3 regions of the Ectobacillus sp. JY-23 genome follow, and region 2 is predicted to be linked to each of the others. Evidence: predicted binding sites of a transcription regulator. Region 2 holds the regulator's gene; each other region holds the start of a gene.
What was found. Region 2 encodes Rex, which represses fermentation and respiration genes when NADH is low (regulators of the CRP and FNR family bind a similar motif). Its sites were predicted from a motif close to TTGTGAAATATTTCACAA; they were not measured.
Positions count from the first base shown of each region.

Region 1: the regulator Rex is predicted to act here: its motif matches at 1,812-1,829, upstream of MUG87_RS18790 (cytochrome ubiquinol oxidase subunit I).
Region 3: the regulator Rex is predicted to act here: its motif matches at 2,034-2,051, upstream of MUG87_RS10040 (L-lactate dehydrogenase).

Region 1 covers NZ_CP095462.1:3,708,611-3,711,885, reverse strand. The annotation lists gene MUG87_RS18795 (cytochrome d ubiquinol oxidase subunit II) at 1-435, opposite strand, end outside; gene MUG87_RS18790 (cytochrome ubiquinol oxidase subunit I) at 432-1,766, opposite strand; gene MUG87_RS18785 (AraC family transcriptional regulator) at 2,340-3,203, shown strand.
Region 2 covers NZ_CP095462.1:2,669,630-2,672,904, reverse strand. The annotation lists gene MUG87_RS13840 (CPBP family intramembrane glutamic endopeptidase) at 369-1,097, shown strand; gene MUG87_RS13835 (YdiK family protein) at 1,101-1,286, shown strand; gene MUG87_RS13830 (redox-sensing transcriptional repressor Rex) at 1,314-1,943, opposite strand; gene MUG87_RS13825 (ABC-F family ATP-binding cassette domain-containing protein) at 2,222-3,275, shown strand, end outside.
Region 3 covers NZ_CP095462.1:1,943,794-1,947,068, forward strand. The annotation lists gene glgB (1,4-alpha-glucan branching enzyme) at 1-486, opposite strand, end outside; gene MUG87_RS10040 (L-lactate dehydrogenase) at 1,004-1,945, opposite strand; tRNA gene MUG87_RS10045 (tRNA-Glu) at 2,199-2,270, opposite strand; tRNA gene MUG87_RS10050 (tRNA-Ser) at 2,272-2,362, opposite strand; tRNA gene MUG87_RS10055 (tRNA-Asn) at 2,366-2,440, opposite strand; tRNA gene MUG87_RS10060 (tRNA-Ile) at 2,461-2,534, opposite strand; tRNA gene MUG87_RS10065 (tRNA-Gly) at 2,536-2,609, opposite strand; tRNA gene MUG87_RS10070 (tRNA-Lys) at 2,618-2,690, opposite strand; tRNA gene MUG87_RS10075 (tRNA-Thr) at 2,866-2,941, opposite strand; tRNA gene MUG87_RS10080 (tRNA-Phe) at 2,966-3,038, opposite strand; tRNA gene MUG87_RS10085 (tRNA-Asp) at 3,043-3,118, opposite strand; tRNA gene MUG87_RS10090 (tRNA-Met) at 3,120-3,196, opposite strand; tRNA gene MUG87_RS10095 (tRNA-Ser) at 3,230-3,275, opposite strand, start outside.

The sequences.
Region 1 (3,275 bases), 1.0 Mb from region 2:
TTTTTTCACAAATCCGCCTTCAGAAATAATTAATGCAGTAGAAAGCGAAGCCGGAATGAGCGCACCTGTCACACCGTACATGAGTGTATAACCTTTATGCCCCTTCGTACCGTACGTACCAAACGCATAGTAGCTGCCGCGCAGCGCCAATAATATAATGGAAATGCTAATTGGAATCAGTAAAACCGTTCCAAAATAATACGCTGTTTTTGGGAAAAATCCAATCATACCGACAAAGAAAAACACTAAAAACACATTCGTAATCTCCCACACCGGTGATAGATAACGCTGGATAACAGCATTTACAACGTGATGCTGCTTCGTGATAATCGTGGAGGCATTAAAGAAGCCTGCGCCAAAATCAATAGAAGCAACAATCACATACCCGAACAAAAACAGCCATAATACTGAAATCCCTAATACTTCAATTGTCATAGCGCAATCCCCCGTTTCTCCATTTCTAGCTCGGCAGGATTTTTCTTAAACATACGCGTAAGGACAACCCCCGTACCAATCATTAAGATGAGATATAGCACTGCGAACGCGATAAACATAAGCCATACATGGGGCGATGTTGTCGCAGCATCCTTTGTTTTCATCAAACCATTTAAAATCCATGGCTGACGACCAACCTCTGTAAACCACCAGCCTGCTTGAATCGCGAGCATTGCAAGTGGTCCGGAAGCTACAAGCAGCATGCGGAACAGTTTGTTTTGGATAAAGCGCCAATTTCTGCGTAAGCCCATTACATAGGCAAGTGATAATACCGTTAAACCAATACCAATTGTGACCATCGCATCAAACAAATAGTGAATCACAAGCGGTGGGTGATTCTCTTTTGGAATATCGTTTAATCCTTTCACCTCACCTGAGAAATTGCTGTGGACGAGGAAGCTCAGCGCATACGGAATTTTAATCGCGTATTTTACTTCGTTCGTTTCGGTTAAGGTACCAAATAAAATAAGCGGTGCTTCGCCCTCTGTTTCAAAATGCCACTCGGCTGCAGCCAGTTTTTCGGGCTGATACTCTGCCAAAAATTTACCGGATAAATCGCCAACAAGTGCTGTTGCGATTGAAAACACCAAACCGATTTTCATCGTCAGCGCCAGACCCTTACGGTGATACGAGCTGCGGCTGCCGCGCAGCAAATGAAACGCTGCAATGGACGCAAGCACAAATGCAGCGGTCATATATGCGGATGTTAGCACGTGCGCCACCTTTGTCGGCATCGCCGGGTTAAACATCGCTAGTAACGGCTGAATGTTGGTGAGTTTGCCATCCACAAGCGCAAAGCCCTGGGGCGTGTTCATAAAGGCGTTCACCGATGTGATAAACAGCGCGGACATCCCTGCACCTAATGCGACAGGTATTAATAAGTAAAAATGATGCTTCGGATTTTTAAAGCGATTCCACGTATACAAGTAGATCCCAAGAAAAATAGCTTCAAAGAAAAACGCAAAGGTTTCCATAAACAACGGCAAGGCCACTACCTGACCCGCCATTTCCATAAATTTTGGCCACAATAACGCCAGCTGTAATGCGATTGCTGTACCGGTCACAACCCCGACCGCAACGCTAATTACATAGCCGCGCGCCCAGCGTTTGGCCATTAATATGTACTGCTGATCACCGCGCTTCAAACCAAGCCAATGCGCGATCATAATGAAAAGGGGGACGCCAACCCCTACTGTCGCGAACACCACGTGCACCGACAGCGTCAGCATAGATAAATACCGACTAAATTCAACAGACTCCATCTTCCTCACCTCTAAGCTGTATAAATACTATAGCAATAGTATATACCTCTCTTTTTGTGAAGTTTATCACAAATAAGTCGATTTTGTTACAAAACCGTGGAGAAATTTTGACAGGTGACTATAAACTTCTTTAAGAGCTAATGCGTGATTAGTAATTGAAATAAAGCAGCCAAATACAAAAGAAGATAGCAGGTCCCAAACAAGCAATGCCAACCAATTAATATGTCCCGATGCTTTTTATAAGCAACAAAAACAAGTACAATGAATGTAAGAAGGAAGACAGACATTTCTACTATCAACCTTCATTTTATAGGCTGTGTAACATCTTGCTTTCGATAATGCGAATTTCATAATTGAAAAAAACGAGGGAAAAAGAGATTCCAACGCGGAAATCAATAGCAAACTTTAAAAAGCTAATTTTCACCAAAAAGATAACTTGTTTTATATATTCTGGCATAGCTCCTATCACCTTTATGTTCAGCCTTTTGCTTATGTGTATCGGTTCGATATGTTTCATATGAAAAAAGTCGAGGCGCACTACATTGGCTTTGATATGATGTAGATATTGAAAGGAGGGAAACGATGTTACATGAATTAAACGAGGTAATTGACTATATTGAGGAACATTTAACCGACGATTTATCGCTTGAAGTCATTTCTGCATATGCTGGGGTTTCTGACTATCACTTTAGAAAGATCTTTTTTTACCTTTCAGGCATAACGCTAAGTGAATATATAAAAAATAGGAGGTTGTCAGAGGCAAGCTTGGATTTATTACATGGTGAAAAAGTGACAGATGTTGCTTTCAAGTACGGTTATCAATCCATGGACGGCTTTACTAGGGCTTTTAAAAAGTGGAGCGGATTTTTGCCCTCTGATGTAATTAAAACAGGGGTTAGTAAATCGTTTCCTAAGCTTTCATTCGTCATAGCTGTCAAAGGAGGAATGAATATGGAATTTAGAATAGAAAGCAAACCAGCGTTCAATTTGGTAGGTGTCAGCAAACGAGTACCTATGCAATTTGAGGGTATTAACCAAGAGATCGTAAAACTTGCACAAAGCATAACAGAGGAACAACGGAAAGAACTGCATGCACTTCGGAATATAGCGCCTTACGAAATCGTCAGCGCTTCTTATGAGGCTGATGCCAACTTTCTCAAAGAAGAGGGTTACTTAACACACCTTATAGGTGTTCTAACAACTCAGCAGCAAGTAAGCAATCAATTAGAAAAGGTGCCAGTTGACGCTCATACTTGGGCAATATTCCCAAGCGAAGGACCATTTCCTTCTACCTTACAAGAAACAATGGCTAAGGTATATGCAGAATGGCTTCCTTCTTCTAATTATGAAGTTATCAATGCGCCTACTTTTTCTTATACAAAAATGGATAAAGATAAAGCAAATTACGCTTATAGTGAAGTTTGGATTCCTGTTCGAAAGAGATAAAGCAGCCCTTCAGTATTAAATGTCATTGCTATAACAAAAAGTGACCTATATGCATCTAGGTCACTTTTTTCG
Region 2 (3,275 bases):
ATTCTGATTATTAGCACTCGATATCATTGAGTGCTAATACACTTATTATAATAATGAATCTGATTTTGTTTTGCAAGTAAAAACATACAATTTTTTTCACACGACCAGCTGTTATTTCTTTTTTAATAGAAGCGTGTAAAGTCCCGTTCCCCCTAACAACTTATATTGCCCGTTCTTCTCTTCCATTTAAAAACACGTGCTGTATTTTGAACCCGTTATAGTATATCCAAAACCATTCGAGACATTCTTTTCGTTATTTTTTTAGCTGCTGTGTTACAATAAAATACATACCACACGTTCATTTCTCTAAAAAAAGCAAATGTCCTTTTAAAACGAGCAAATTTAAGAAAGAAAAGGAGACATAATCATTGAAGAAACGTTATTGGTGGGTTATTTTTACATATGTACTTATGCAATTTTCAAGTATTGTCGGTATTCCCCTTTTGGAAATGACTGGTCAATATGACCGCTACACAGGTAATACAAAGCTACAAATGCTTGTCGGACACTGGGGTATTATTAGCTTTGCGGTAGCTTTACTTATTATTGTTTTACTCGTAAAAAATGATCCTGACTTCCCGCGTCATGAAAAGGCGGCACCCGGGAAAACCTTTATGTGGATGGTCTTGGGCGTATTTTTGGCTTATACCGCACAGATTGTGGCGGCAACTATTGAGATGAACTTATTAGGAATTGAGCCCGGTTCAGATAACACAAAGGCTCTGGTCGAAATTGCCGAGCTAACACCTTGGTTTATTATTGTTACATCCATTATTGCACCGATTTTAGAAGAGATTGTTTTTAGAAAGATACTCTTTGGTGCACTCTATAAACGATTTAACTTTTTTATCGCAGCAATTATCAGCTCGCTCATATTCGCTGCCGTGCATGGGGAGTTTTCTCACCTATTAATTTATACAGCGATGGGATTGGTATTTGCCTTCTTGTACGCACATACGAAGCGCATTATCGTACCGATTGCGGCGCACGTGATGATGAATACAATTGTAGTATTGATTAATATTGTGTTTAAGGACAATTTAGAGCGCATTATGCGCGAAGCAGAGAAGATGCAATTTATTTTTGGAGGATTTTAAAAGATGCAACGATCACCTTTGTTTATGGCAACTTTGTACTTTATATTAGGCAGCATCTTTACATATTTAGCTGTTACAAGCGTACAAGATACAATTTGGAACTTTTACACACTATTACTTGTGGCAATGGCTACATTTGACTTTGGCCTTGCTCTTCGGCTAGTTATTTATATGAGCCGCAAAAAATAAAAGCTCTGCGCACTACGCGCGGAGCTTTTATTTTGGATAGTTCTTCAAAAAGTAAACGAGCGTTTGCAGCTCTACGGCTAAATCAATATGATGAATGCGGATATGTGCCGGTACATCAATACGTGCTGGTGTAAAATTTAGAATACCTTCAATGCCTGTCTTGGCAAGCCTGTCAGCAACAGATTGCGCGACTCCTGCAGGAACTGTTAGAATAGCCACTTTGACGTTATCAGGCAGCTTTGTCTCGAGATGATCTAAATGATAGACAGGAATTTCACCAATTTGTTTGCCGACTTTATTTTCATCCACATCGAACGCAATTTCAATTTTTGTGTTATTGTTCTTTGTAAAGTTATAATGTAAGAAAGCGGTTCCTAAATTTCCTACCCCGATTAAGGCTACACGCGTGATATCCTCTTGATCTAATGTTTGGCTAAAGAAAGAAAGAAGATAGTTTACGTTATACCCATATCCTTTTTTCCCGAGTGCACCAAAGTAGGAAAAGTCTCTTCGAATCGTAGCCGAATCTACTTTTACAGCTTCACTAAGCTCAGCAGATGAAACGCGTTGCTTTCCTGATAGAGATAAGTTTTTAATGAAGCGATAATATAATGGCAGCCGCTTGGCAGTTGCATGCGGGATTTTAGGTTGGTCCATTATTTGCACCCCTTTTCTATTTATATGAATCAAGATGGGCTACAATCCTATTGATTGAGAAGTTTCCCTGTATAATGAGATATAGGTATCCAATGCAGTATGGTAGACTATATCTGATATGCATATCGAGACACCCATGCATGTTAATAGAGCCTTTCTCTACAACATTTGCTGTTTCTATTTATATTGTATAGAACGCACTATAACTATTTTAACTATACACTATCTTCGACATAGTTGAAAAATATAAGTTTCCAGAAAATTTGAGGTGAGATGGAATGATTTTATTACAGGTAAACGGATTAACAAAGTCATTTGGTGCGGACATTGTTTTATCTAATATCAAGCTCGAGGTACAATCGCGAGAGCGCGTCGCTTTGGTAGGACGAAATGGTGCGGGCAAATCAACTTTATTAAAGATTATTGCAGGTGAAATGTCATATACCAGCGGCGAAATTATTAAATCAAAAGATGTGACAATTGGATATTTAGCACAAAATACCGGCCTAGAAACGTCGGCTACAATAGGAGAAGAAATGCGTACTGTATTTGCGCATCTGCAGTATATGGAACAATCTCTCCGAAAGCTAGAGCAGCTGATGGGCCAGGAAGAAATTTTTACAGATACCGTCCGCTATGAAAAACTGTTGGCTGAGTATGATCGGTTGCAGCAAGATTATAAAGATCAAGGCGGTTATCAATACGAAGCCGATATTCGCTCTATTTTAACAGGACTTGGCTTTCCTCAGGAAACACATAGCATCAGCATCTCAACGTTGAGCGGTGGGCAAAAAACACGCCTTGCACTCGGTAAAATGTTATTAACAAAGCCTGATCTTCTCATTTTGGACGAGCCGACCAATCATTTGGATATTGAAACACTTTCTTGGCTTGAGCAATATCTCCAAGGCTACCCAGGTGCAATTTTAATCGTTTCACATGACCGTTACTTCTTAGATCGTATCGTCACACAAGTATATGAAATCTCTAACACACAAAGCAAACGGTACGTAGGAAATTACAGCAAATACTTAGAACAAAAAGCGGCTTGGTACGAGTCTGAAATGAAACGTTTTGAAAAGCAGCAAGATGAGATTGCCAAACTGCAAGACTTCGTGCAGCGAAATATTGCCAGGGCCTCTACTACAAAGCGCGCCCAAAGTCGACGAAAGCAACTAGAACGAATGGAAGTATTAGATAAGCCTCTGGGCGATGAAAAATCTGCTTCTTTCCACTTTGACATTGAACGCCAGAGCGGCAATGATGTGCTGCAAGTAAAAGATGTAGCGGTTGGTTACAATGGAAACACGGTGATTCAAAATATTACCTTGC
Region 3 (3,275 bases), 730 kb from region 2:
CTCTTTCTTTTTCCAAGAACCAAAGTGAAGCTCATATATAGTTACAGGTTCCTCGTAGATGGACTTTCTTTTCTTGCTGCGGATCCATTTTTGATCATTCCAAGCATAAGGTGCACTTTGATAGACAATAGAAGCAGTTTGGGGCCGAACCTCCGCATAGCGTGCGTATGGGTCTGCCTTCAAAATTACATCGCCTCGACTTGTCTCAATCGCATATTTGTACAATGTCATATGTCCAACGGCAGGAATAAACAACGACCATACACCCTCGTTATTTAGCTTCTCCATCGCATACTCACCGCCCCTCCAATCATTGAAATCACCAACGACTGAAACAGAAATCGCATGCGGCGCCCACACGGTAAAACGTGTTCCCGCTATGCCATTCTCTTGCGTCACATGTGCGCCAAACGTTTCCTCAGACGCATACAAACTTCCCTCATGAAACAAATGTAAATCATACTCTGTCGGATGTGTCACAATCATCACTCTCACCTCACAAAACAAACATAATTATCTAACTCGTTATTATCATTCTACAAAAATATTAAGAATCCTTCTAAAAAACAAAAAATTATACGGTTTTTCGTGAAAAACTTACTAGAAACAATAACTTTTCGACAATAAACATCAAATTTTGACGAATATTAAAATGTAAACGCTTTATTCTAAAATAGTGTTATATTATTTTGATTAATCAGAAAATAAGTAATCCTTGATGCTCATTCATGACATACTTTTTCGTGCAAAAATGTTTGTCGAAAAGAAGGTGCTGGTTTTAATGATAGGTGAATTTTGTAAAGAAGAAGTAGCTGTGAGGAAAATTGTTTGTAAAAAACACTCGAGGAGCGGGTGTTTGGTTTGAGGAAAATATGTATGGAAGTTTTCTGTTGTTATTGTAGCATGTCAATTCATTCTTCTTAACCAAGAAAGTTTCTTTTTGGTAAAAATAAAGGAAGAAGGCTATCGCCTTCTCCTTCCAACAAGCCATTATACATTAAACCTACAACACCGGTGCCATCGTTTCCTTCAATACCTTCACAGAATGCTCAAATTTTCCTTGTTCTTCCTCATTCAACTCCAGCTCCATAATCTCTCGAATACCACTTCGATTAATGATGGCCGGAACACCGATATATACATTTTGCTGACCGTATTCTCCTTCAAGATACGCAGACACTGTCAAAATACAGTTTTCATTATTTAAAATTGCTTTTGTTACGCGAGCGAGAGACATCCCAATCCCATAGTATGTGGAGCCTTTACGATTAATAATATGATACGCTGCATCGCGCACATTTACGAAAATATCATCCAATTCGTCCTGTCTGTAGTCTGGGTCTTCTAAAAACTTTTCTAATTTACGTACACCAATGGAAGCATGGCTCCATACCGGTAGCTCTGTATCGCCATGTTCACCGATAATATAGGCATGCACGTTTCGAGCGTCTACCTCAAAGTATTCACTCAGCATATAGCGGAAGCGCGCTGTATCTAAAGTTGTACCAGAACCGATAACACGCTCTTTCGGCAGACCAGATTCCTTCCAGGTTACGTATGTTAAAATGTCAACAGGGTTTGTCGCGACTAAAAAGATGCCGTCAAAGCCGCTGTCCATGACGCCGCGTACAATTTGCTTAAAGATTTTTGTGTTTTTTTCAACGAGATCTAATCGAGTTTCACCTGGTTTTTGTGGAAGACCTGCGGTAATAACGACAAGGTCTGCGTCTTTACAATCTGCATAGCTACCGTCCCAAATTTTTGTTGGAGACGGGGCGAATGGAATACCGTGCTTTAAGTCCATCGCTTCCCCTTCAGCTTTTGCTTCGTTGACATCCACTAACACCAATTCTTCGGCAATGCCTTGGTTTAACATCGCATACGCATAGCTGCAGCCTACTGCTCCTGTACCAATTAACACTACACGATTAATGTTTTCTCTCATTGTCACTCGCTCTCCTTTGTTCGGTGCGTATTTGTATTAAGTATATGTGCATCATTGCTGTTTACATTTATATTGTAGCACGTTAAGTTTGTGAATCAATTCACATATATGATTAATTTGTGAACTTTTTCACATAAGATTATAGAAAGAAAGGTTTTATAAACAATGAGGGTTGTAAAAGGTTAATCTCCTCATCCATCTAAAAATATAAAACAAAAAACGCCAGCGACTCTATTCGCTGACGTTTTCAGTATGACCCGTACGGGATTCGAACCCGTGTTACCGCCGTGAAAGGGCGGTGTCTTAACCACTTGACCAACGGGCCGTGGCAGAGAAGAAGGGATTCGAACCCTCGCACCGCTATCGCGATCTACTCCCTTAGCAGGGGAGCCCCTTGAGCCACTTGGGTACTTCTCTATATGGCTCCGCAAGTAGGATTCGAACCTACGACCTATCGGTTAACAGCCGATTGCTCTACCGCTGAGCTATTGCGGAATAATCAATTATATTAAAAATGGGCCTAAATGGACTCGAACCATCGACCTCACGCTTATCAGGCGTGCGCTCTAACCAGCTGAGCTATAGGCCCTTGGAGCGGGTGATGAGAATCGAACTCACGACCAGAGCTTGGAAGGCTCTTGTTTTACCACTAAACTACACCCGCATGAAATGTGAGCCATGAAGGACTCGAACCTTCGACCCTCTGATTAAAAGTCAGATGCTCTACCGACTGAGCTAATGGCTCATAACAATAAAAGAATTTATACAAGGGTTATACCTTTGTATATGACGTCCTCATCTCAGTAAGCTTATTCAAGTCGCAGCTCGATGAGTACGCTGTAGTCTATGCTACGAAGCTTATTCGATCGTGCTCTACCGACTGAGCTAATGGCTAACGATGATGTTGCTTTATAAACAAATGGTGCCGGCTAGAGGACTTGAACCCCCAACCTACTGATTACAAGTCAGTTGCTCTGCCAATTGAGCTAAGCCGGCATCAAATCTTTATAAAATAAGAAGTGGCTCGGGACGGAATCGAACCGCCGACACGAGGATTTTCAGTCCTCTGCTCTACCGACTGAGCTACCGAGCCAAAATGGCGGTCCCGACCGGGATCGAACCGGCGATCTCCTGCGTGACAGGCAGGCATGTTAACCGCTACACCACGGGACCTTGGTTGCGGGGACAGGATTTGAACCTGCGACCTTCGGGTTATGAGCCCGACGAGCTACCGGACTGCTCCACCCCGCGACGATAATTCATTCTATTTGCTTCATAAAATAATGGCGGAGGAAGAGGGATTCGAACCCCCGCGCGGCTTTCACCGCCT